DNA from 3 places in the Duganella sp. GW821-FHT07F09 genome. Region 1 is predicted to be linked to each of the others. Evidence: riboswitches for the same ligand, from Rfam matches in the RefSeq annotation. Region 1 holds a riboswitch; each other region holds the start of a gene.
The links. Region 1 has a riboswitch for cobalamin ahead of AC07P1_RS10165 (CbtB domain-containing protein). Riboswitches for the same ligand answer to the same signal wherever they lie in the genome.
Positions count from the first base shown of each region.

Region 2: another riboswitch for cobalamin. It lies ahead of AC07P1_RS11465 (TonB-dependent receptor); the one in region 1 lies ahead of AC07P1_RS10165 (CbtB domain-containing protein).
Region 3: another riboswitch for cobalamin. It lies ahead of AC07P1_RS33180 (TonB-dependent receptor domain-containing protein); the one in region 1 lies ahead of AC07P1_RS10165 (CbtB domain-containing protein).

Region 1 covers NZ_JBWKQJ010000003.1:372,743-380,561, reverse strand. The annotation lists gene AC07P1_RS10185 (putative cobaltochelatase) at 1-454, opposite strand, end outside; gene AC07P1_RS10180 (cobaltochelatase subunit CobN) at 456-4,526, opposite strand; gene AC07P1_RS10175 ((2Fe-2S) ferredoxin domain-containing protein) at 4,519-4,857, opposite strand; gene AC07P1_RS10170 (CbtA family protein) at 4,854-5,582, opposite strand; gene AC07P1_RS10165 (CbtB domain-containing protein) at 5,612-5,815, opposite strand; cobalamin riboswitch at 5,975-6,204, opposite strand; gene AC07P1_RS10160 (GNAT family N-acetyltransferase) at 6,281-6,802, opposite strand; gene AC07P1_RS10155 (cache domain-containing protein) at 7,021-7,819, shown strand, end outside.
Region 2 covers NZ_JBWKQJ010000003.1:693,513-701,331, reverse strand. The annotation lists gene AC07P1_RS11490 (ABC transporter substrate-binding protein) at 1-1,032, shown strand, start outside; gene AC07P1_RS11485 (ABC transporter permease) at 1,043-1,936, shown strand; gene AC07P1_RS11480 (ABC transporter ATP-binding protein) at 1,933-2,766, shown strand; gene AC07P1_RS11475 (HEAT repeat domain-containing protein) at 2,914-3,903, shown strand; gene AC07P1_RS11470 (DUF971 domain-containing protein) at 3,903-4,199, shown strand; gene AC07P1_RS11465 (TonB-dependent receptor) at 4,193-6,301, opposite strand; cobalamin riboswitch at 6,490-6,707, opposite strand; gene AC07P1_RS11460 (glycoside hydrolase family 48 protein) at 7,313-7,819, shown strand, end outside.
Region 3 covers NZ_JBWKQJ010000028.1:685-8,503, forward strand. The annotation lists gene AC07P1_RS33150 (TetR/AcrR family transcriptional regulator) at 1-132, opposite strand, end outside; gene AC07P1_RS33155 (SDR family oxidoreductase) at 131-877, shown strand; gene cobT (nicotinate-nucleotide--dimethylbenzimidazole phosphoribosyltransferase) at 938-1,972, shown strand; gene AC07P1_RS33165 (adenosylcobinamide-GDP ribazoletransferase) at 1,984-2,772, shown strand; gene AC07P1_RS33170 (histidine phosphatase family protein) at 2,776-3,318, shown strand; gene AC07P1_RS33175 (DUF6445 family protein) at 3,333-4,091, opposite strand; cobalamin riboswitch at 4,207-4,425, shown strand; gene AC07P1_RS33180 (TonB-dependent receptor domain-containing protein) at 4,513-6,399, shown strand; gene AC07P1_RS33185 (FecCD family ABC transporter permease) at 6,605-7,627, shown strand; gene AC07P1_RS33190 (ABC transporter ATP-binding protein) at 7,629-7,819, shown strand, end outside.

The DNA of each region.
Region 1 (7,819 bases):
CGTCCAACAGCACGTCGACCAGATGGTCGGCCAGCAGATTGACCTCGTCGATATACAGCAGGCCCCGATGCGCGGACGCCAGCAATCCCGGTTGAAACGCCCGTTGCCCCCCTTGCAGCGCTCGCGAGATATCCAGGCTGCCCAGCACCCGGTCCTCGGTCGCGCCCAGCGGCAGCGTGACGAAAGGTACGGTGGACAATTCCGGCGCCCGCCCGCCGCACACATCGCAATGCTCGCACGGCGCGCCGGCGGCGCAATTGAACGCGCAGCCTGGTACTCGCTCGATGCGCGGCAAGACATCGGCCAGCGCGCGCGCGGCGGTGCTCTTGGCGGTGCCTTTGTCGCCCCGTATCAACACCCCACCTATGCTCGGATCGACCGCGCACAGCATCAGCGCCTTGCGCAATGTCGATTGGCCGACGATGGCGGTGAAAGGGAAATTCATATGGCGCATCCTATCCATGACGCGGGGTCTCGCCGCGTTCCTCAAGTAGTTCTTCGCTGCGCAGATACAGTTCGCGCAATTGGTCCAGCGTCTCCGGGCGCGGCTCGGCCCACATGCCCCGGCTGGCCGCCTCCAGCAAACGTTCCGCGATGGCGTTCTGCGCCCAGGGATTGGCGTCCTGCAGGAACTGCCGCATCGCCGGATCGAAGGCATAGGATTGCGCCACGTCCTCGTACATCCAGTCGTCCATGACCTGGGCGGTGGCGTCGTAGCCGAACAAATAGTCGACTGTCGCGGTCAGCTCCAGCCCGCCCTTGTAGCCGTGCCTCTGTATGCTGGCGAGCCATTTTGGATTGACCACGCGGGAACGGAATACGCGCAGCGTTTCCTCCTTCAAGTCCCGCACCTGTGCGCGCGATGGATCGTGGCTGTCGCCGAAATAGTGGCGCGGCTGCTGGCCGCTCAGAGCGCGGATGGTGGCGATCATCCCGCCATGGAATTGCAGGTAATCGTCGCTGTCGAAAATATCGTGTTCGCGGTTGTCCTGGTTGTGCAGCGCGATCTGCACGCCGCTCAGGCGCATGCGAAAGGCGTCGCGCTGGTCGGCGCCCTGCATGCCGCGCGCGTAGGCGTAGCCGCCCCAGTTGACATAGGCTTCGGCGAAATCGGCATCCGCCTCCCAGTTGCGGTGCTGGATCAACGGCAGCACGCCGGCGCCATAGGCGCCCGGTTTGGCGCCGAAGATGCGATACCCGGCGCGACGCGCGGCTTCATCCTGATCGACACCCTGCCCAAGCCAGTCCGCCAGCTCGGCCAGATAGTGCTTGCGCACGAAGTTGTGCGTGGGCGGTTCGTCCAGCGCGATGACCTGGTTGACGGCGTCGTCGATCAGGTCGATCAATTGCGGGAAGGCGTCGCGGAAAAAGCCGCTGATGCGGGTGGTGACGTCGATACGCGGGCGTTTCAGCTCTTCCAGCGGAATGATCTCCACGCCGCTGACCTGGCGGCTCTCCGCGCGCCATACCGGCCGCACGCCCAGCAGTGCCAGGATTTGCGCGACATCGTCGCCGTGGGTGCGCATCGCGCTGGTGCCCCAGATGCTGATGGCGACGCTCTCCGGATAATCGCCGCTCTCGCGCTGATACCGTTCCAGCACTTCGCGCGCGAGCTGCTGGCCGACACGCCACGCCGACTGCGACGGTACACTGCGCGGATCGACCGAATAGAAATTGCGGCCGGTCGGCAGAATCTGCGCCATGCCGCGCGTCGGCGACCCGCTGGGGCCGGCCGGCACGTAGCGGCCCGACAGCCCATTCAACAAATTATCGATTTCGTCCGTCGCGCGGACCAGGTTCGGCACAAGCTCGCGGCAGGCAAAACCAAGGATGCGGCGAATGGCATCGAAGCGCGCAGGACCGCTTGCGACGGCGGTTGAAGGCGGCGGCTGGCGCGGCTCCGCCGGTTTGGCGCGCGGCTTCCCCATCTGCGACAGGACATTGGCTTTGGCACGCAAGGCAGGCTGCAGCAAAGGCGTCGTGGCGGCCGCCGTATCGAGGGCACCGAACACCCTGTCGATTGCCGCATCGATATGCGCCGGATCGTAGCGCCGGACGCCCAGTTCTTCGTACAGACGCAGGCACAAGACATCCACAGCGTCCAGCGCATTGGCACGCGAAACGACGGCGCGGCCGGCCAGCCGCGCCAGCGCCGGCACGACATTCAAACGGCGCGCCTGCTGGTCCAGCAGCATTTCCATGGTCAGCCCGAACAACCGCGCCACCTCGGATTGCAGACCGGGGATGTCGAGGTTCGGCAACCGCGTAAGCGACACCAGCATGTCCGGCATCTGTTCGTCGTCGGGGCAGCGGCCCAGTATATGCAGGCCGTCGCGTATCTGCGCCGAACCCAGTTCGCATAGATAACCGTCAAGGTCCTCGATCAGGTGGGCCACATCGGAGCCGCCCATCGCCGCCAGCGCCGCCGGTGGACCGCCGCCATGATCGTGGTCATGATCATGGTCGTGATGGTGGTCGTGATCATGATGGTGGTGCGCATGGCCATGGCCGTGGTCATGGTCATGATGCAGTAGCCGCATCTGCAAATCGGAATTCAGATTGGTCTGCTTGACCAGCTCCCAGATCTGCTGCTGCAACAACGGCAGCTTGGCGGGGTCCAGCACCTCGACCTGATAGTATTCGTCGACCAGTTGCGTCAGTTGGGCCAGCGCGCCGTATGTGTCGGCGGTGGTCATCGGCGGCGTCAGGTGATCGACGACGACCGCGTGGCCGCGCCGCTTCGCCTGCGAGCCCTCGCCCGGATCGTTGATGATGAACGGATAAAACAGCGGCACGTCGCCCAGCAACGCATCGGGGAAGCACTCCTGGGACAAGCCGACACCCTTCCCCGGCAACCACTCCATCGTGCCATGCTTGCCGACGTGGACGATGGCGTCGGCGCGCCACTCGTTCCGCAGCCAGCGATACAGCGCGTAGTAGTGATGCGTCGGCGGCAGGTCCGGCTGATGATAGATCGCATCCGGGTCCATGCCATAGCCGCGCGGCGGCTGCAAGGCCACGAAGACATTGCCCATCTCGATTCCCGCCAACGACAGATGGCCATCATGGACATAGGCTTCGCCAGGGGCCTCTCCCCACTGCGCGGTCATCTTGTCCCGCAACGACTCCGGTAGCTCCGCGAACCATTGCGCATACAGCGCCGCCGGCACCCGGCCGGCGGCATGCCGCAACTGCTCGGCGGTCACATAGATATTGTCGTAGGAACAGCGCGCTATCAGGTCATGAATCAACGCCGTGCCGTCACCCGTGGGTTGACCCGCATCGTAGCCGTCGGCCCGCATCGCTTCCAGGATGCGAATCAGCGACGCCGGCGCATCCAACCCGACCGCGTTGCCGATCTGCGAAGCCTTGCTGCTCGAATTGGTGAACATGAAAGCCACGCGTTTCTCGGCGTTGGGCAAGCGCTTAAGACGCGCGAAACGTGAGGCGATGCCGGCGATGCGTGCCACCCGGTCCGGCAGCGGGTCGTACTCGACCGCCTCGTTCGGCAAGCCGGCCGCGCGCGCCTTGAACGATAGCGGCACCGTGATGATGCGGCCGTCGAATTCCGGCAGCACCACGTTCATCGCCGTATCGAGCGGGTTGAGGCCGCGCGCCGACTGGCTCCATTGTTCCAGGGTCATGCCGCTGGCGATGGCCTGCAGCACCGGAACGTCGAGCGCCTCCAGCACGCCGACCGACCATCCAGCCGGCGTCGGGCCGCCCGGCGTGATCTCGCCCATCGCGAACGAGGTGGTATTAATCAGCACATCGATATGCACTCCCGACGCATCGGCGAGATAGCGCAGCGCGCTGGGCAAGCTGCCGCCATCGCCGGCGCCTGCGCGCAGCGACGACGTAAACACCGGCAGCACGTTCATGCCGCGCGCTTCCAGCGCGGCCAGCATGGCGTCGATGAAGCGCGTGTTCCCGCTCATCCAGTGGGCGCGATAAAACACGATGCCCGCGCTTGGACGCGCCGAATCGCGCAGCGCCAGCCAATCCGCCAGGCCGGCTCCGGGCGCCAGGTCGGGATGATAAATGCCGTGTTCCGGCAGCGGATGCGCGGGCTCGAAACCGAAGCCGGTCAACAGCAGGTGGTCGGACAGATAGCGCAGCAGCTGCGCCAGATTGGCGCTGCCTCCGGCCTGGAAGTACTTCAATGTCATCTGCAGCACGTCCGCCGATACCGCCGACACAGCGGCCAGCTCGGGATCTGGCTCACCGGTTCCGCTGACGACGATCAAATGCCGGCCATGGCGGCGCGCGTGATCCACCAGTTCCGTAAATCCGGGAACGCCGCCAAGTCGGCCCAACACGCGCACGATGATCACCCGCGCCGCGCGCAAATCCCCCGCCAACAACGCCGCCATCGAGGTATCGGCATCGAGCGACTGCAGGTTGACTCCCGCCACGCCAGCGAAGCCCGAAGGCAGCTGCGCCTGCGCCTGGTGCAATACCGTCAGATCGTTGGACGCATGCGTCAGCAGTGCTACGTGCGCCGGGCCGGCTGCTGTTTCAATCATCTTTGGGTTCCGGTGCGCAGGTATCGCCTTCACCAAGGCGATGGAATATCAGGTCGCCGACTTCGCGCCCGCCGATCAAGTGCTCGTTGACGATGCGTTCCGCATTGGCCTCGTTCACCCGCTGGTACCACACGCCTTCGGGATAGACCACCATCACCGGTCCCTCGTAGCGGCACGCCACCATGCAATGGGTGCGCGTGCGCTTGACGGCAAGCTCCGGATGGGCGTCGATCATTTCGCCCATGCGCTCGAACACGGCCTGCGCGCGTCCCTCGACGGGAGCGCAACGCGGACCGACGCACATGAATAAGTGACGGTGGTGGGTTCTCATCGATCGGCGAAGCGCTTGTGGAAGAAGCCGGTCAGCGCGCCCAGCACCAGCCAGAACACGCCATTGGCGAGCGCCGTGGCGTAGACAAAGGAACGCTGCAAATGTTCCGGTGCGACGCTGGCATGGACCAGCGGCTGAGGCGCGCCGACCAGATGCGGCACCACCAGCAACGCGACGGCCGCCAGCTTCAGCGCCCAATGACGGCCGAAGGCCAGCATCGCCAACGCGGTGGCGGTCGACATCGCGGTCGCGATCCACCAGCCCTGGCGGACGGCCACCGGCGCGGCGGCGGTGCCGGGCAGCTCCGGCGGCAATCCGACCGACGGCGCCAGAAAGAACACCGCGTAACCGGCGGCGCCCCACAACAGGCCGGAACGCCAGTCGACCGGCCGTCCGCGCAACCCGATGGCGGCGGCCAGCAGCAGGCCATAACCGACGGCCATGCTGACGTCGGCCAGCGCGGTGTACAGCGTGCGCTCGACGCCGTCCTCCGGCTGCCAGCCACCATGTTCGTGCGGGGCTTCGTGCGACACTTCCTGCGACACGTCGTGCACATGCCGCGCGCCGTCGGCGTGCATATGCGCCACCGGCTCCGCCCCGCCCGCCGATTCCAGCACCTCGGCCTGCGCGATGATGCGCGTCACCTGCAGGTGCTGCACGCCGGTCAGCAGCAAACCGGCCAGCAGGCCGGCCGCCGCAGCGGTTCGCACCATGCGATTGAACATGCCGGCGCCCGCGCCGGCCCCTGCGCGGCTCAATGACACGGGAAGCCCGCCGAATGGCGGCTGTCGTGGGCGGCGTTATGCAGCGCTTCCATCGACGCGAACCCCGCGCCGAACAACAGCACCGCGCCCAGGCTCGCGGCCATCAAGGCCGCCATCAGCTTGTCTTTCAGTGCGACGGGACGGGCATGCACGGGGGCATGGGCCTGGCCGGCGTGGATAGTGTTGATGGACATATTGGTTTCTCCGAAAAGCAGCGACGACCACGGGGTCGAAAAGCTCGTATCGGAAGATGGACCAGGGGAGAGACGAATGCGGCGCCAGGGAGGACCGGAACGAAGATGCGCGGATCGAGCCTTGGCAGTTCTCCACCCGTATCGCCCTCCGCAATACAAACGTGTTTACCGCTACTGGCTGGTTTCCGGGCTGGCGAGTGGGCGTCCATCCGGACACACCTGGATTTGCGCCTTCCCATGCAATCGCACAGTGGCATCGTACAAATCCTTAACCTCGCTTACCGTTGCGGGGGCAGCGCCGGCATTGCCGTTCCAGCGGAACGACGCACCGGCTTCCCATTTAAATCTGCAAACGATCATTTGCAGATACCAGAAGCTGACTACCGGCGCAGTATAGGTCTGCGCCTGCGGAATTGCAAGACGATCATGCCATCGTGCGCGGGTCGGTGTCGAGTCGTCCTGGTGTCAGCCGTCCACCGGATGCGCCGGCGTGGCGAGCATGAGCTGGTAAAACGCCAGATCCAGCCAGCGCTCGAACTTGAAGGCGGCATGACGAATAGTGCCCGCGTGCACGAATCCCAACTGCTCGTGCAAGGCGATGCTGGCCGCGTTGGCCGCGTCGATGCCGCCGACCAGGATGTGCAGGTCGGCCTGCCGCGCGGCGTCGATGATGGCGCTTAGCAAAGTGCGTCCCAGCCCCTTGCCGCGCTGGTCGCCACGCACATAGATCGAGTGCTCGACCGAGTATTTATTGGCCGGAAAGCCGCGAAACGCGCCGTAGCTGGCGAATCCCAGCAACTCGCCCGCCCCGTCCTCCAGCCCGATGACCGGATAGCCGCCCGCGCGCTTGGCCGCGAACCAGTTCCTCATCGTTTCCATCGTGCGCGGATGATACTCGTACAGCGCGGTCGAGTTGGCGATCGCGTCGTTGAAGATGGCGAGGATGGCTGCGGCGTGGCGTTCTTCCGTACAGCTGATGAGTTGCATTGGGGCTCCGAAATATGGATTTTGATTGAGACTCGTCAACATGATAGACGATAAATCTCAAGTCATCACACGACCATATCGGCCACCCAAACATTTTCGTACAGAAAATAAAAACAAAGGGATAGACTGGGTTACGGATGCACTTTCCTTGTTGTAATATTACGAAAAAAGGGGTATCGCGCCTCATCAAGAATAAATATAGCGAGGTAGGATTAATCATGAAACGAGCTCACGCGCCCTCCATTCGAACGAGACTAATCTGGCTGGTGGTGGCCTGCGTCGTCCCAGCGTCGCTGATGGTGGTAAAGATGATCGCCTCCGACTACGAGCTCGCGCGCGCGGCGTTTATCCGCAGCGCGATGACGACCGCCCACGCCAACGCGATGGCGATCGACAAGGAATTCGCCGTCATCGAATCGACGCTCAAGGCGCTCGCCACCTCCCCCAGCCTGATCGGCGACGACCTCAAACAGTTCTACGGCCAGGCGCGCGCGATCTGCGCCAGCCAGGACATTTTCAACATCGTGCTGGAAGACGGCACCGGGCAGCAACTGGTCAACACCTTCCGGCCCTACGGCAGCGCGCTGCCCAGCGCAAGCATGGACCACCTGTTGACCTACATGCAGAACAACGATGCCACCGCCATTTCGCGGGTGTTCATGGGGCCCATCTCCAAACGCTACATCGTCTCGGTCGGCATCCCCGTCACCAGAAAGACCAGCGGCTTCCACGCGCTGAGCGCCGTGGTGACGGTCGAGCGCTTCGGCGCCATCCTCAAACAGCAGCAGTATCCCGAGCACTGGATCACCACCATCCTCGATAACAAAGGCACGGTGGTGGCGCGCACGAGCGACATGCAGCGCTACGTCGGACAGAGCGCGATTCCCGAGGTGCTGGAACGGCTGCAGGAACTGCCGGAGGGCGTTTTCGAGACCAGAACGCTCGACGGCAAGCCTATCCTGGCCGTGCTGGCCAAGGCCCCCAATTCGCAGTGGACGGTGGCCATCGGCATTCCCA
Region 2 (7,819 bases), 320 kb from region 1:
GGCATCGTGGTGCCGAAGGCGTCGACGGTGCAGTCGCTCGCCGAGCTCAAGGGCAAGACCATCTCGGTGCCTTTCGCCTCCACGGCGCACGGCATGCTCTTGCGCGCCATCAAGGCGCAAGGCTGGGAACTGGACAAGGACATCACCGTCGTCACGCAGGCGCCGGAAGTGGCCGGATCGGCGCTGCAAAGCAACAAGATCGACGCCCACGCCGACTTCGTGCCGTTCGCCGAGTTGTTCCCGCACAGGGGCTATGCGCGCAAGATCTTCGACGGTTCGCAGGCCAAGTCCCCCACCCTGCACGGCAGCCTGGTCGACGCCGCCTACGCCGCCAAATACCCCGAGATCGTCAACGCCTTCCTGCGCGCCGCCATCGAGGCCGACCGCCTGATCGCGGCCGAGCCGGAGAAGTACAGCGAACTGATCGCCAAGGTGACCGGCATCGAGGCCGAGGTCGACTACCTGTTCCACGGCCCGCTGGGCCTGCAGACGCGCGACTTCAGCTGGAAGCCGGAGTACCGCCAGGCCGTCAAGACGTCGATCGAGACGCTGCGGCTGATGAAGCGCACCGACAACGACCTCGACGTCAACACCTTCATCGACGACCGCTACATCCGCGCCGCCTTCAAGCAGGCCGGGTTGGACTACGACGCGCGGTTGAAGAACTACAATCGCCTGCCGCTGGTGGCCAAGGACGCGGCCACCGGCAAGCCGATCACCGACTTCTCGCGCCTGACGCAGGTCTGGGTCGACGGCGAGCCGCTGGTGCGCCATTACAGCCGCGCCGACAGCGCCTTCAGCGCGCTGCGCCAGCTTGAAAAGGAGGGCAAGAAGGTGCGCGTGGTCTACGCCCACGACCGCGACAGCGGCCTGAAGCTGTTCGCCCGCGACGCCTGGTTCGTGACGGTCAAGGGCGACACCAGCGCCTTCCTGACGCGCGCGTCGGCAGAAGCGTGGGCCGCCCGCAACGGCGGCTCCGTCCTCGACTTCGCCGCCGCGCGCGGCGCCACGCCCGCCCTGGCGGCCAACTAGGAGCGCGCCGATGGACAGCACACAGCAAGCGCTCGGCGGCAGCGGCATCGCGGCGGTGGGCACCGCCGGCCATGGCGTCGCCGGCCGTGGCTCCGGCCCGGGCGGCGGCCTGGCTGCGGGAATCGGCCCCGGCGCCACCCGCTGGGGCGCCGGCGCCACCTCGTTGTTGGTATGCCTGCTGGCCTGGCAATGGGCCTCGACCAGCCACCTGAACCTGGGCCTGGTGACGTTTCAAAACGTGCCGCCGCCGACCGAGGTCGCGCAGGCCGGCTGGACCCTGCTGCAATCGCCGCAGTTGCTGGGCCATCTGAAGGCCAGCCTGGCGCGGGTGTTCAGCGGCTTTCTGGTCGCCGCGCTGGTCGGCATCCTGCTCGGGCTGGCCATCGGCCGCTCGCGCCGGCTGGAGACCTGGCTGATGCCGCCGCTGGAAATGCTGCGCCCGATCCCGGCGGTCGCCTGGATACCGCTGGCGATCCTGATGTTCCCGTCGTCGGAGCTGTCGATGGTGTTCATCACCTTCACCGGCGCGCTGTTTCCGATCCTGCTCAACACCGTCCACGGCGTCGAGAACATCGATCCGCGCCTGGTCGCCTCGGCCCGCAGCCTGGGCGGCGGGCGAGGCGCCATCTTCACCGAGGTGGTGCTGCCGGGCGCCGCGCCCAGCGTCGTCACCGGCCTGTCGATCGGCATGGGCACGGCGTGGTTCTGCCTGGTCACGGCGGAGATGATCTCCGGCCAGTTCGGCATCGGCTACTACACCTGGGCGTCGTACACGATCCAGAACTACGCCGACATCGTCGTCGGCATGCTGGTCATCGGCCTGTTGGGCATGGGCAGCAGCGCGCTGGTCAAAACCATCGGCCAGGTCTTGATGCCCTGGCACCAACCGGAGGGCAAGCCATGAGCGTGGGCAAAATTGAGATCGATAAGCTGCATCTGCGGGTCGGCCATGGCGCGCAGGCGTTCGAGGCGGTGCAGGACGTTAGCCTGACGGTGCAACCGGGCGAATTCGTCTGCCTGCTCGGCCCGTCGGGCTGCGGCAAGTCGACCTTGCTCGGCGCGCTGGCCGGCCACCTGCGGCCCAGCCGTGGCGTCATCACCGTCGACGGCCGCGCCATCGACGGCCCGCGCGCCGAGCGCGGCCTGGTGTTCCAGCACCACACGCTGTTCCCGTGGCGCAAAGTGGTCGACAACGTCGCCTTCGGCCTGAAGATGCAAGGCGTGCCGCGCGCCGAACGCCGCCAGCGCGCGCTGGAGCTGCTGGCCCTGGTGGGACTGGAAGCGTTCGCCGAGCACTACCCGGCGCAACTGTCGGGCGGCATGAAGCAGCGGGTTGAAATAGCCCGCGTGCTGATCAACCACCCGCGCGTGATGCTGATGGACGAACCGTTCGGCGCGCTCGACGCGCAAACGCGCCTGATGATGCAGCAGCTGCTGCTGGACTTGTGGGCGCGCATCCGCACCACCATCGTCTTCATCACGCACGACATCGACGAGGCGCTGTTCCTGGCCGACCGCGTGCTGGTGATGAGTCCGCGACCCGGGCGCATCATCGAGCAGATCGCCGTGCCGTTTCCGCGCCCGCGCGACTCGTCGCTGGTGACATCGCCCGAGTTCACGGCGCTGAAGCGGCGCTGCCTGCAGCTGCTACATCCGGCCAACGCGGAATTGCCGCTGGAGCGTCTGAGCCCGCTGGGCGCCGCCACAACGCGCCAGCTGCAATTCGCGATATGAAAAATCTAAAACACGTAGGGCGAATTAGGCGGCACGCCGTAATCGGCCACGCATGCGCCGCCGACGAAGCAGGCATTGGCCGATTACGCTGCGCTAATCCGCCCTACGTGATTCCGAAAGACGCATCAGCCATCGAATAAGGACAACATGAACACCACCGACGACGACACCGACCTGCGCGAGCGCCTGGCCAACCCCGACGCCACCGTCCGCCGCATCGCCCTGCTGGACCTGGCCGACTGGGCCGGCGACGAACACGCCGGCCTGTTCATCGACGCGCTGCGCGACACCGACGCCACCGTCCGCGCCGAGGCCGCGCGCGCGCTCGAAGGCTTCGAAACCGCTGACGGCGTCGCCGGCCTCGCCCTGCTGCTGGGCGACCCGGACCAAAGCGCGCGGCTGGCCGCGGCCCAAAGCTTAAGCGAAGTAAAGCAATCGGAAAGCGCGCAAGTGCTGCTGCCCCATCTCGCCCACGCCGACCCATTCGTAAAAACCGCCGTGCTGCGCGCCGTGCGCGAACTACGCTCGCCGCACAGCTACGCGCCAGCGCTCGCCGCGCTTGCCGATAGCGACGCCGGCGTGCGCCGCGAAGCCGTCGCCGTGCTCGGGTACCTGAAACAGCCCGACGCGCTGCCCGCCCTTGCCGCCCTGATCAGCAACGATCCCGACGCCGAGGTGCGGCGCGCGGCGGTGGGCGCCGCCGGCTACGGCGCCGGCGCGGACACCGCCACCGCCTTGCTGGACGCGCTGCGCGATCCGGTGTGGCAAGTGCGCGAGGAAGCGGCAACGACCTTGGGCAAGCTGGCCTGGGTCCGGGACGGCGGCGACGCCACCAATCCGTCGTCCATCGGCGCGGCACTGATGGCGGCGCTCGACGACAGCTACTGGCAGATAAGGCTGCGCGCGGCGCGCAGCCTGGGCCGCCTGAAGTACGCAGCCGCCCTGCCCGCGCTGCTGCCCGTGCTGACCCACTCGATCAGCAACCTGCGCAAGGAGGCCGCGCTGGCATTGGGCGAGCTTGGCGACGCCGCCGCGCTGCCGGCGCTGGAGCCGGTGGCGGCCGATCCCGATCCCGAGGTGCGCAAGGCCGCGCGCCTGGCGCTGGAACAGATCCACGCGGCCACCGGGAGACATTGATGGACTACCCAAGCGAAATCAGTAACGACCGCGCCGCGCGCGTACTGACGATCGTCTGGCAGGATGGCGTGCGGCAGCAATGGCCGCATGCCCAACTGCGCGTGCACTGCAAATGCACGCAGTGCCAGTCGCAACGGCTGCTCGGCGTCAAAGCGGAGCTATCTCAGCAAACATCGCAAGTCGAACACCTGCGGATGATCGGCAACTACGGCCTGCAACTGGTCTTCGGCGACAGCCATGAACGCGGGATCTACCCGTGGCCGTATCTGCGCTCGCTGCCCGACGAGACTCAATAACGCCACTGCGCCGTCAACTCGGCGTGGCGGCGCTCGCCCAGCAGATACTGGCTGTCGCTGTAGGACGTGCTCGCATACAGCTTGTCGCCCAGGTTGCGCAGATTCAGCTGCACCAGCAGGTTGCGGTTGACGTTCCAGCCGATGGTGGCGTCGAGCGTGGTGTACGCCGGCAGCGCCTGCGTGTTGCCGTTGTCGATGAAGCGCTTGCCGACGTGGCGCGCGCCGGCGCCGGCGCGCCAGTCGTCGGCGCGGTAGCCCAGCCACAAATTGGCCGAGACCCTCGGCACATCGGTCGGACGCTTGCCGGCGCGCGAGACGTTGCCGGCTTCGATCAGGCTGTCGTAACTGGCGTCGGTGTAGGCCAGGTTGGCGTCGAGCCGCCACGCGCGGGCCAGGCCGACGCTGGCGCTCAACTCGGCGCCGCGCGACGATTGCGAGCCGCCCTGCACCGACAACGCCGGGTTGGCCGGATCGCGGGTGACGATGTCGTCCTTGCGTATGCGGTACAGCGCGGCGGTCCATTCGGCCTTGCCGCCGGCCAGCGACTGCTTGACGCCGCCCTCCAGCTGGCGCGAGCGCGTCAGCTTGTAGCGGCTGTTGGCCAGGTTCATCGACAGCAGGCTGGTCAACGGATCGCTGCCGGTGCTGAGCTGCCCGTACAACGATGTGTCCGGCGCCACCTTCCAGCTCAGGCCGAGGCGCGCCGCCGTCGACTGCAACGTCGTGGTGAAGCCTGCGGCTCCACGCAGGCTGGCCAGCGCGACCCGATAACGGTCGTGGCGCACGCCGCCCAACAGCAGCAGGCGCTCGGTGATGCTATAGGCGTCCTCGACATAGAGCGCATTGGTGGTGGTGTCGGTGGCGAAGTTGGGGCGCAGCGCGTCCGGGCTGTCGAAGCGGCCCGGATCGAATCCGGTCGGCGCCACGCTGGAGGCGCCGCCGTACGGCGAGTTATTGGTGTGGGTGAAATTGATGGTGGCCGCCTCCCAGCCGGCGACGACCCGGCTGGCGCCGCCGTTCCAGCGCGCCTCGAGGCGGTTGCCGGTCTGTTCCTGATTGTGCTTGATGGCGATATAGTCGCTGCGGTCGACCACGCCGGCCAATGGATCGTAGACATAGGTTTCGACATTGCGCCAGTTGCGCCGCGCCTTCATGTAGGCCAGCTCGTTGCTGACGGTGAGCGCCGGCGTCGCGCGCCACGTCAGCCGCGCCACGGCCTTGTCGTCGGCGAAATCGATATCGGCGTCGGCGACGTTGTAGTTCTGGTCGCGCAACGCGCGCGACAGACCGCCGTTCACCAGCGGCGTGCCGAAGTAGCGTTGCGGTTTCTGTTGCAGATGGTCCAGCTGCACATCGAGGTCGAGGTCCGGCGTCAGCGCGTAGGTCAACGCCGTCAGCAGCTTGGCGTGGCGCGCCTGGCCGCGGTCGATGAAGCCGTCGCTGTGGTCGGCGTAGGCGTCGACGCGGAACGCGCCCCGCTCCCCCAGCGCGCCGCTGCCGCCGACGCCCGCGCGCAGCGCGCGGCCGCCGCCGGCACCGGCCATCGCCTCGAACGCGGCGTCGCGGCTGGGCGCCTTGCGCACGGCGTTGATGGTGGCGCCGGTGGTGCCGCTGCCGTAGACCACAGAGCCGGGGCCGCGCAGCACTTCGATGTAATCGTAGCCCCACGGGTCCGATGGATACGTCGCCGTGCCCGAACCCACCAGCAGCCGCTGTCCGCCCTCCAGCATGGCGACGGCGTTGTTGCCGCTAAATCCGCGCGCCGAATACGCGATGCCGTTGCCGGGCGAGCTGATGTCCGTCAGGCCGGTGGTGCGGGTGATGGCGTCCTTGACCTGCAGGTCGCCGCGCGCCTGCATCGCCGCCGCGCCGAGCGACTCGACGCTGGCGGGCAGCTCGTCGGCGCGCAGATCCAGGCGGCTGGCGCTGCCGTTCCGATGCGCCAGCCCCAATCCTTCGCCGTCCCGCGCGGCCTCCCCCGTCACGGTGACGGTCTGCATGGGCTGGGTCTGCTGCGCGGCGGCGCAATGGGCGCATAGCAGCGCGATGGCGGCCACGATCGGACGGGTGGACGGGAAGTGGGCGAGGCGGGAAGGATTCATGGGCATGTCTACGTGGTCAGGTGCCGGAAACTCCGGGCGGTCAAGGTCGCGACGGCACGCGCACCGCCACGCTTGCGGCGCGCGCGGCCGCAACGGCGGCGCGAACGAACACACGCGCGGCGGCGCGCGACTGCTGTGGCGACAACGGGAAAAAACAAATATCAAGTAAAACCGCACCCCGGGTTTTACGTAACACATCGTGACTGGCCGGTCTTCTGGCTCGCCGTCATCCTTCCCCGATCCTGCCTTCCCGTGCGTTGCACAGTGGCGTACGATCGACGTCGTCAGGCTTACAGCAGCGGGGGCTGCGCCGGACTGGCGCGGGATGAAAATCCCGCGCGTCACCGGCTTCCCGTTTCACCCTCCCGCCGACAAGCGGGAGGACACCATTCACGTATTCAGCGCGCATTCTACACGCGACGACGCCGCGCTGTACAGGCCCGGGCCGTGGCGCCGCATCGTCGAATCCGGTCGCGTCCACGATGCAAGTTGTCGCGTTTACGCCCGTCGAATAAATATCTTACGCAAGCTTGACTTTAAACTACCACCGAGATTACTCTTTACCCTGAGTTGCACGGCTCCAACCGGCCCAAAAGTACGGGGGCACACCTTCCGCCGCGTCACGATCCGCGTCCGCACGCTTGCTGCCGGACGCGCTCAAATGATCAAGCGATCATCGATCGCTTTTTTTCGAGGCGAATATGAAAACGATTTCAATTCCTCGTTCCGCGCGTCATCCTGAAGACCGCTTTATTTTCCGACAGCGTTAGCCCTCCGCCCACGCACCCATAACAACACGCGTTTCACAGCACCGGCCCGACCGGCGCTGTCCTGTCTCGTCGGGCATTTTTTTGCCCGCCGGTGTCCCGCTGTCGCCGCGCAATCGGCGCAGGCGTGACAACGTGCCTGGCCGTGCGCGCATGCATGGGCCGGCGCACGCGCTGCAAGCGCTCGTGGCCTCACGCGCGCCATGGATGTTCACACTTCAATTTGAGAATAAAGGGAGACAACATGCACACCCCATCGGTTACAACCACCTTCACGCCAACCACCGCCCGCTCGTTCGCACCGCCCGACCGCAAGCTCCGGCGCCAGGCGCGGCGCTGGGCGCGCGGCCTCGCACGCGGCCTGCTGGCGCTGTCGCTGACGACCGGCGCCGCCACCATCGTCGGCCTGCCGCTGGCGACCTCCGCGCACGCGGCCGACGCCGAGTACACCAAGCGCTTCCTGGCCCAGTACCAAAAAATCAAAAATCCGGCCAACGGCTACTTCAGCCCGGAGGGCGTGCCCTACCACTCGATCGAAACCCTGATGGTCGAGGCGCCCGACCACGGCCACGAGACCACCTCCGAAACCTACAGCTTCTGGCTGTGGCTGGAGGCGCAGTACGGCCGCGTCACCGGCGACTGGGCACCACTCAACGCCGCCTGGGCCAATATGGAGAAATACATCATCCCGGCCCCCGCCGACCAGCCCACCAACAGCTTCTACAACGCCGCCAAGCCGGCCACCTACGCC
Region 3 (7,819 bases), on a different contig from region 1:
CCGTGGCCGTCCTCGAGTTGTCATTGCATACCTCCGAATAAATTCTATATCGAATGATACACAAATCGCTTGACCCACCTTCGGATGTTTGAGATATTTCTGTAACGATCGACACATAAAGGAAATGACCATGCATCCCCTCACTCAAAAAATCGCGCTGGTGACAGGCGCAAGCCGGGGCATCGGTGCCGCCATCGCCGCCCGTCTCGCCCGGGAAGGCGCAGATGTGGCCTTCACTTACGCCAGCGACGCGGGCGGCGCCGCGACCACGCTCGCCGCCATTGAAGGACATGGCCGTAAAGGACTGGCCATCCGTGCGAACAACAAGTCGTCGGCCGAAGTCGAAGAGGCGGTTGCACAAACCATCGCCACCTTCGGCCGCATCGACATCCTGGTCAACAACGCCGGCATCTACCGCGCGGGGACCATCGATACGCTGACGCTCGACGATTTCGACGACACGATGGCCATCAACCTGCGCGCCGCGTTCGTGGCATCGAAGGCCGCCGCCGCCGGCATGGCGTCCGGCGGCCGTATCATTTCGATCGGCAGCAACCTGGCGGTGCGGGCGCCCGGCCAGGGGATGAGCATCTACACCGCCAGCAAAGCCGCCCTCACCGGCCTGTCGCAGGGCATGGCGCGGGACCTCGGCCCGCGCGGCATCACGGTCAACGTTGTCCATCCCGGCTCCACCGACACCGATATGAACCCGGCCGACGGACCGCACGCGGGCTCGCAGCGCAGTTTGATGGCGACCGGCGGCGCCGCATACGCCGCTCCGTCCGAGGTGGCGGGCGTGGTCGCCTTCCTGGCATCGCCCCAGGCGCAGTCGGTCACCGGCGCCGCATGGACGATCGATAACGGCGCCAACGCGTGATGAAAGGCTGACGATGGCCGGCGGGGTAAAATAACCACTTCCCCGATCATTAAGCAGGCCATGTTCATTCCAACTATCTCCCCCACCAACAACGATGCGCTTGGCGCCTTGCTCGACAAGGCGATCAACAACAAAACCAAACCATTGGGCAGTCTGGGGGTGCTGGAATCGCTTGCCAAACAAATCGGCCTGATACAGAACAGCCGCGAAGTCGCGCTGACGCAGCCGGCCATCCTGGTCTTCGCCGCCGATCACGGCATCGTCGCCGAAGGCATTTCCGCCTATCCGCAGGACGTGACCTGGCAGATGGTGGAGAACTTCCTGGCGCGCGGCGCTGCCATCAACGTCTTCGCGGCGCAGAACAACTGCGAACTGCGCGTCATCGACGCCGGCGTCAATCACGACTTCGGCCCGCGCGATGGCCTGACCGACCGCAAGCTCGCCAACGGCACGCACAACTTCGCACAGGAACCTGCGATGACGCGCGCCACCTGCGAGGCGGCGCTGGCCGCCGGCATGGTGCTGGCCACTGAATTGGACGGCAATGTGGTCGGCTTCGGTGAAATGGGCATCGGTAACACCACCGCCGCCGCCGCGCTGATGCACAAGCTGACGGGCATCCCGGTTGCCAATTGCGTGGGCGCCGGCACCGGCCTCTCCGCCGACGGCATCCTGCACAAGCAGCGCGTGATCGAAGCGGCGGTCGGCCGCCATGAAGCCGTCACGGAGCCACTCGACGTGCTGGCCACCTTCGGCGGATTGGAAATCGCCATGATGACGGGCGCCATGCTCAAGGCGGCAGAACTGCGCAAGGTGCTGCTGATCGACGGCTTCATCGTCACCAGCGCGCTGCTGGTCGCCGCCCGTCTGCAGCCGGCCATCCTCGATTACTGCGTCTTCGCACACTGCTCCGACGAAACCGGCCATCAACAAATGCTGGCGGCGCTGGACGCCAAACCGCTGCTCAATCTCGGCTTGCGGCTGGGCGAAGGCACCGGCTGCGCGCTGGCGCTGCCGCTGCTGCACGCGGCCGTCAACTTCCTGAACCAGATGGCCACGTTCGAATCGGCCCAGGTCAGCGAAAAGTCCAAGTAAGGACAGGCTCAGTGCACCAGCTCCGACTGTTCTTCACCGCGCTGCAGTTCTTCACGCGCCTGCCGATCCCGCGCTGGGTGGGCTTCGATCCCGCGTGGCTCAACCAGGCATCGCGCTATTTTCCGCTGGTCGGTGTGGTGGTGGCGCTGATCGCCGGCGCGGTCTACGTTATAGCCTTCAAGTTTTTCCCTCCCGTGATCGCCGTCATCCTGTCGGTCGCCGCCGGCATCTACGCCACCGGCGCCTTCCATGAAGACGGCTTTGCCGACATGTGCGACGGTTTCGGCGGCGGCATGACGCAGGAGCGCGTGCTGGAGATCATGAAGGATTCGCGCATCGGCGCCTACGGTGCGATCGGCATCTTTTGCCTGCTGCTGCTGAAGTGCGCGATCTTGACCCATATACCGCCATTCGGGGTGCTGGCGGCCCTGCTGGTGGCACACCCGATGTCGCGGCTGATGGCGGTTTCGCTGATCTGGCGGCTGGACTACGCGCGCGCCGAAGGCAAGGCCAAGCCGCTGGCGCAGAAGATGCGCAGCATGGAATTCTTCATCGCCGCCGTCACCGCCTTGCTGCCGGCGCTGATACTTATCCATCTGGGCTGGCTGTCGTGGACAATGCTGATCAGCGGCTTCGCCCTGGCGCTGGTGGCGACCGTCTGGCTGGCGCGTAAATTCTTGCGGCGCATCGGCGGCTACACCGGCGATTGCCTGGGCGCGGTACAGCAAGTGACCGAAGCGATCTTCTACCTGTGCGTGCTCGCCGGGCTGCACACCAGCGCGCAGTCTCAGTTTTTCTAAACCATGCGACTGATATTGGTCCGTCATCCCCAACCGGTGGTCGCGGCGGGCGTCTGCTACGGCAGCACCGATTTGGAAGTCGCGCCCGGGGAGCTGGCGCGCGCGCTCGCCGCGCTGGCGCCGCGACTGCCGGCGGGTTTGCCCGTGTATTCCAGTCCATTGCGCCGCTGCGCAGGACTCGCCGCCAGCCTGTCGGCCACTCCGATTTTCGATGCCCGTCTGGTCGAAATGCATTTCGGCGGTTGGGAGATGCGAGCCTGGGACGACATTGCGCGCGCCGACGTCGACGCCTGGGCCGCCGATCTGGTCAACTACCAACCCGGCGGCGGCGAAAGCGTGCTGCGAATGGCCGCGCGCATCGCGGCCTTCCACGCCGACCTCCAGCGCCAGCTGGGCGACGACGGCGAGGCCATCGTCATCTGCCACGCGGGCGCCATGCGTTTGCTGTCCGCCTGCCACGCGGGCCTGCCACCGCAGGAGATGGCGCTGCAAGCCGCCCGGTCTCCCCACCATATCGCCTACGGCGCCACACTGATTCTGGAGTAATTGCCGCCCCCGACTCAGGTCGCGGCCATGCGCAGCTTGAAGAAGGCGTTGACCGTCAGCCTGCCGACAGCCGGATCATCGACCAGCAACTCGGGTGCCGCGAGATGCCCCGAGTGAAACAACTCGCCGTTATAAAAAATCGCCCGGTTGAACCGGGGATCAACGGTCAGCACCTTCTCGAAATGGTCGTCCGATGCGATGGCGAATGTCGGCGGCTTTGTGGGCAACGGCGACTCCCCCGCCTGCTCCATACGCTTCAATTCGCGCAGCAGCGCGGTGATTTCCGCCGGCGGCACCTTCGGCTTGAAAAAGCTGGTGCCGCCGAGACGCTCATCCTGGAACAGGTACAGCACCATGGCACCCACACCCTCCATCGGGTCCAGATCATAGGAATCGCGGTGCGGCATACGCTGGCCCGGCAACACCTGCTCCGGATGCCGCGTCGCCAGCGACAGCCGGCAAGCGATGCCGAGCACCCGGCGCGCCTTCAGCGGCGCGCGCGCATGCAGTAGAAACGCCTGCTGCACGCTGGAGACGAAGCGTCCCGTCAACGGCAACTCCGGTCCGGGATAGTAATTGCCGACCGAGTCGAGGAATTCTCCGCGCTGGAGCGCCGCATATTCCACCATCGTCTCCGGCTCGGCCAGGAAGTTATCGACGATGACGCATTGATGGCCGTCGAACAGCGGAACCACCCTCACGACCGGACGCGGATTGACCATGGGACGCAAAGCAGGAGGCGCGGATGACGGGACAAGACGGAGGTCTAACATGGGGCGCTCCAACGACGGCAGGTGAACTACCTGGCAAGATAGCGCAAATGATAACAAAGACCGCCCGCCATTCCCTCAATTATTTTTCACTATTTATCAAGTCACACATCAAAGCCGTATAATGACCGGCTTTGGTGCCCGCGCGTCCGTCCGGATGCGCAGTTAAACGGGAAACACGAAGCCGCCCTGCGGCCCACGTGTGCTGCCCCCGCAACGGTAAGCAAGTGTCGCGCGGCGCGCGACAAACCAGCTCTGACAACCACTGTGCTTCGCATGGGAAGGTGAGATGGTCTAACTTGCCAGCCCGGATACCGGCCAAAGCAGGTGGAAGTGGGCGAACGGGCCATCTCCCGGTTTTCCGCTTCTGTTCAATCTGGCCCACGGGGAAGTAGGCCGGTTGCTTCTAACAGAAAAATAAATCATGTCCTTTCCAATCTCCCGCCTGGCCTGCCGCCCGGCGGCACTGACCTCGCTGGCACTGGCGATGGCCGCCGCTTTCTCGCACACCGGCGCCTACGCCGACGAGGCGCCCGCCGACACCGTCGTGGTGACCGCCACCCGCACGCCGCAACCGCTGGCCGACATCATCAGCGACACCGTCACCATCAAGGCCGAACAAATCGCCGAAGCCGGCGCCGGCTCCGTGGTCGACCTGCTCAAGCGCCAGCGCGGCATCGAAGTAACGCGCAACGGCGGCGCGGGCAGCTCGTCCAATGTCTACATCCGTGGCGCCAACAGCAACCAGAGCATCGTGCTGGTCGACGGCGTGCGTATCGGCTCGTCCACCACCGGCGCCGCCAACTGGAGCGCCATCCCGCTGACCGCCATCGACCATATCGAAATCGTCTACGGTTCACTGAGCTCCCTGTACGGCGCCGACGCCATCGGCGGCGTGATCCAGATCTTCACCAAAAAGGGCCAGGGCGCGCCGGCGGTGACGGCCTTCGCCGGCTACGGCAGCGACAACACGCGCGAAGCCGATGTGACGGTTTCGGGCGCGACCGGCGGTGAGCACAGCTTCGGCTACGCGGTCAGCGCCGGCAAGGAAAAGTCGGACGGTTTCTCGACTGCCCGTCCCGGCCTGTCCTCGTACAATCCGGACGACGACGGCTACGACAAGGAAAACGTCTCCGGTCAATTCAGCCTGCAACTGGCCAAGGGCTACGAGGCCGGCGCGCTTTTCCTGCATAGCAAACTCGATTCGCAATATGACGCCCTGCGAGCCGGATCCTACGACGTGCGCAGCAAGAATGTCATCGACACCGCCAGCGTCTACGCCAAGGCGCAACTGCTGCCAATCTGGGACAGCCTGCTGCAATACGCGGAGACCAAAGACAAAGGCGAAAACTACACCAACGCCACCGCCGCCGGTTACGCGCGAATCAATACCAAGCAAAGTTTCATCACCTGGCAGAACGATCTGCGCATCGGCGCCGACGTGCTGCAACTGCTGTACGAGCACCGCAAGGAGGAAGTGCGGACCAACGGCTCCGCGCTGATTAATCGCGACCGCAACACCAACTCGTTCGCCGCCTCGTACAACGCCCGTCGTGGCGCCAATCTTCTGAGCGCGAGCGTCCGCCGCGACAATACCGTCTACGGCTCGCAGAATACCGGCTCGCTGGGCTACGGCTACAACATTACGCGGGCGCTGCGCGCCACCGCCAGCTACGGCACCAGCTTCCGCGCGCCGACCTACAACGAGTTGTACTTCCCGGAATACGGCAATCCGGCCAACAAGCCGGAGGAAGGACGCAACGCCGAAGTGGGCCTGCGCTACGACGACGGCGTCAACGCGCTGAGCGCCGGCTACTACCGCAACCGCCTGACGGACATGCTGGTCAACATCAATCCGTGCCCGTTCGGCCGCACCGGTTATCCGAGCGGCTGCGCCTATAACGTCAACCGCGCGATGCTGGAGGGGATCACGCTATCGGCCGCCACCAGGCTGGCCGGCATCAACCTCGCCGCCAACATCGATCTGCAGGACCCAAAGGATGAAACCACCGGCAAGCGTCTGCTGCGCCGCTCGAAAAAGCACGGCAACGTGACCGCCGACTATGGCATCGGCGCCCTCAAGGCCGGCGTGGAGCTGGAAGTGTCGGGCGACCGCTATGACGACGCGGCCAACAACAATCGCCTGGGCGGTTACGGGCTGGTGAACCTGTACGCGACCTACGCCTTCTCGCGCGACTGGTCGGCGCTGGTCCGCTGGAACAACATCGGCGACAAACGGTACGACCTGGCGCGCAATTACGCCACGCCCGGCTCGAATGTGTTTGCGGGTATCCGCTACGGTTACAAATAGGCCCGGACAGGTTGAAACCCGTGGAGACACGTAGGGCGGATTAGCGCAGCGTAATCGGCCATCGCCGCGCCATCGACGGCTCAAAGATGGCCGATTACGCGGTTCCCGCTAATCCGCGCTACGTGTCTCCAGTGTCATCGCTAAGTCTTGCTTAAGCTTGTAATACTGTAATCTGCCGGTGCTTCCCACTCTCTGAAAGTAGTGCATGCATTCTTTCTCACGCAATCTGCAGCAGCGCGCCGCCGTCACCCTGACCGGCCTGGCCCTGTTCGCGTTTGCCAGCCTGGTTTTCTCGGGCATGACCGGCTCGGTCGCGATTCCGTTTTCCGACATTCCCGCAGCCGTCAACGATCTGCTGCACGGCCAGACCACCACCTTGTCGGCCACCCTGCTCGACCTGCGCCTGAGCCGCGCCATCACCGCCTTCGTCACCGGCGCGGCGCTGTCGCTGGCCGGTGTCATGATGCAGGCGCTGTTGCGCAACCCGCTGGCCGACCCCTATGTCCTGGGCATCTCCTCCGGGGCCTCGGTCGGCGCGCTGGCCGCGCTGATGTTCATGTGCGCCGCGTGGATGGTCGATGCGGCGGCCTTCGCCGGCGCGGTGGTGGTGTCGATGATGCTCTACATGCTGGCGCGGCGCGACCTGCGCGGCGGCGCGGCGGCCGAAGGCGGCACCGCCCTGCTGCTGCTGACCGGCGTGATCCTGTCGTCCGCCTGCATGGCGCTGGTCACGCTGATGCTGTCGATCGCGCCGGAAAGCCGCCTGCGCACGATGGTGTTCTGGATGATCGGCGACCTGTCCGGCGCCCCGCTGCGCTGGATGCCGTGGGTGGTGCTGGCCGGGGCGCTGATCTTCGCGCTGCGCAACGCGCGCGCCATGAACGTGATGGCGCTGCACGCGGAAGCCGCCGCCACGCTGGGCATCCGCGTCGGCGCCTTGCGCAAGGGCCTGTTTTTCACCTCCGGCCTGCTGACCGCCAGCGCCGTGACCAGCGCCGGCAGCATCGGCTTCGTCGGCCTGATCGTGCCGCACGCCTGCCGCTTCGCCGTCGGTCCCGACCACCGCCTGCTGATACCCACGGCGGCGCTGGCCGGCGGCAGCTACCTGCTGCTGGCCGACACGCTGGCCCGCACCATCATCGCGCCGCAACAACTGCCGGTCGGCGTGGTCACGGCCTTGATCGGCGCGCCGGTGTTCCTGTATCAGCTGCACCGGCTGCGTAAATAATATGATCAGCACCCACAACCTCTCCCTGAAAATCGGCCAGCGCCAGCTGATCGCGGACTTGAACTGGCTTGTCCAGGACGGCGAATGCTGGAGCGTCATCGGCCGCAACGGCGCCGGCAAAAGCACGTTGCTGCGCACCCTGGCCGGCCTGCGCCCGCCGGACGGCGGCCACGTGGCCATCGGCGGGCGGCC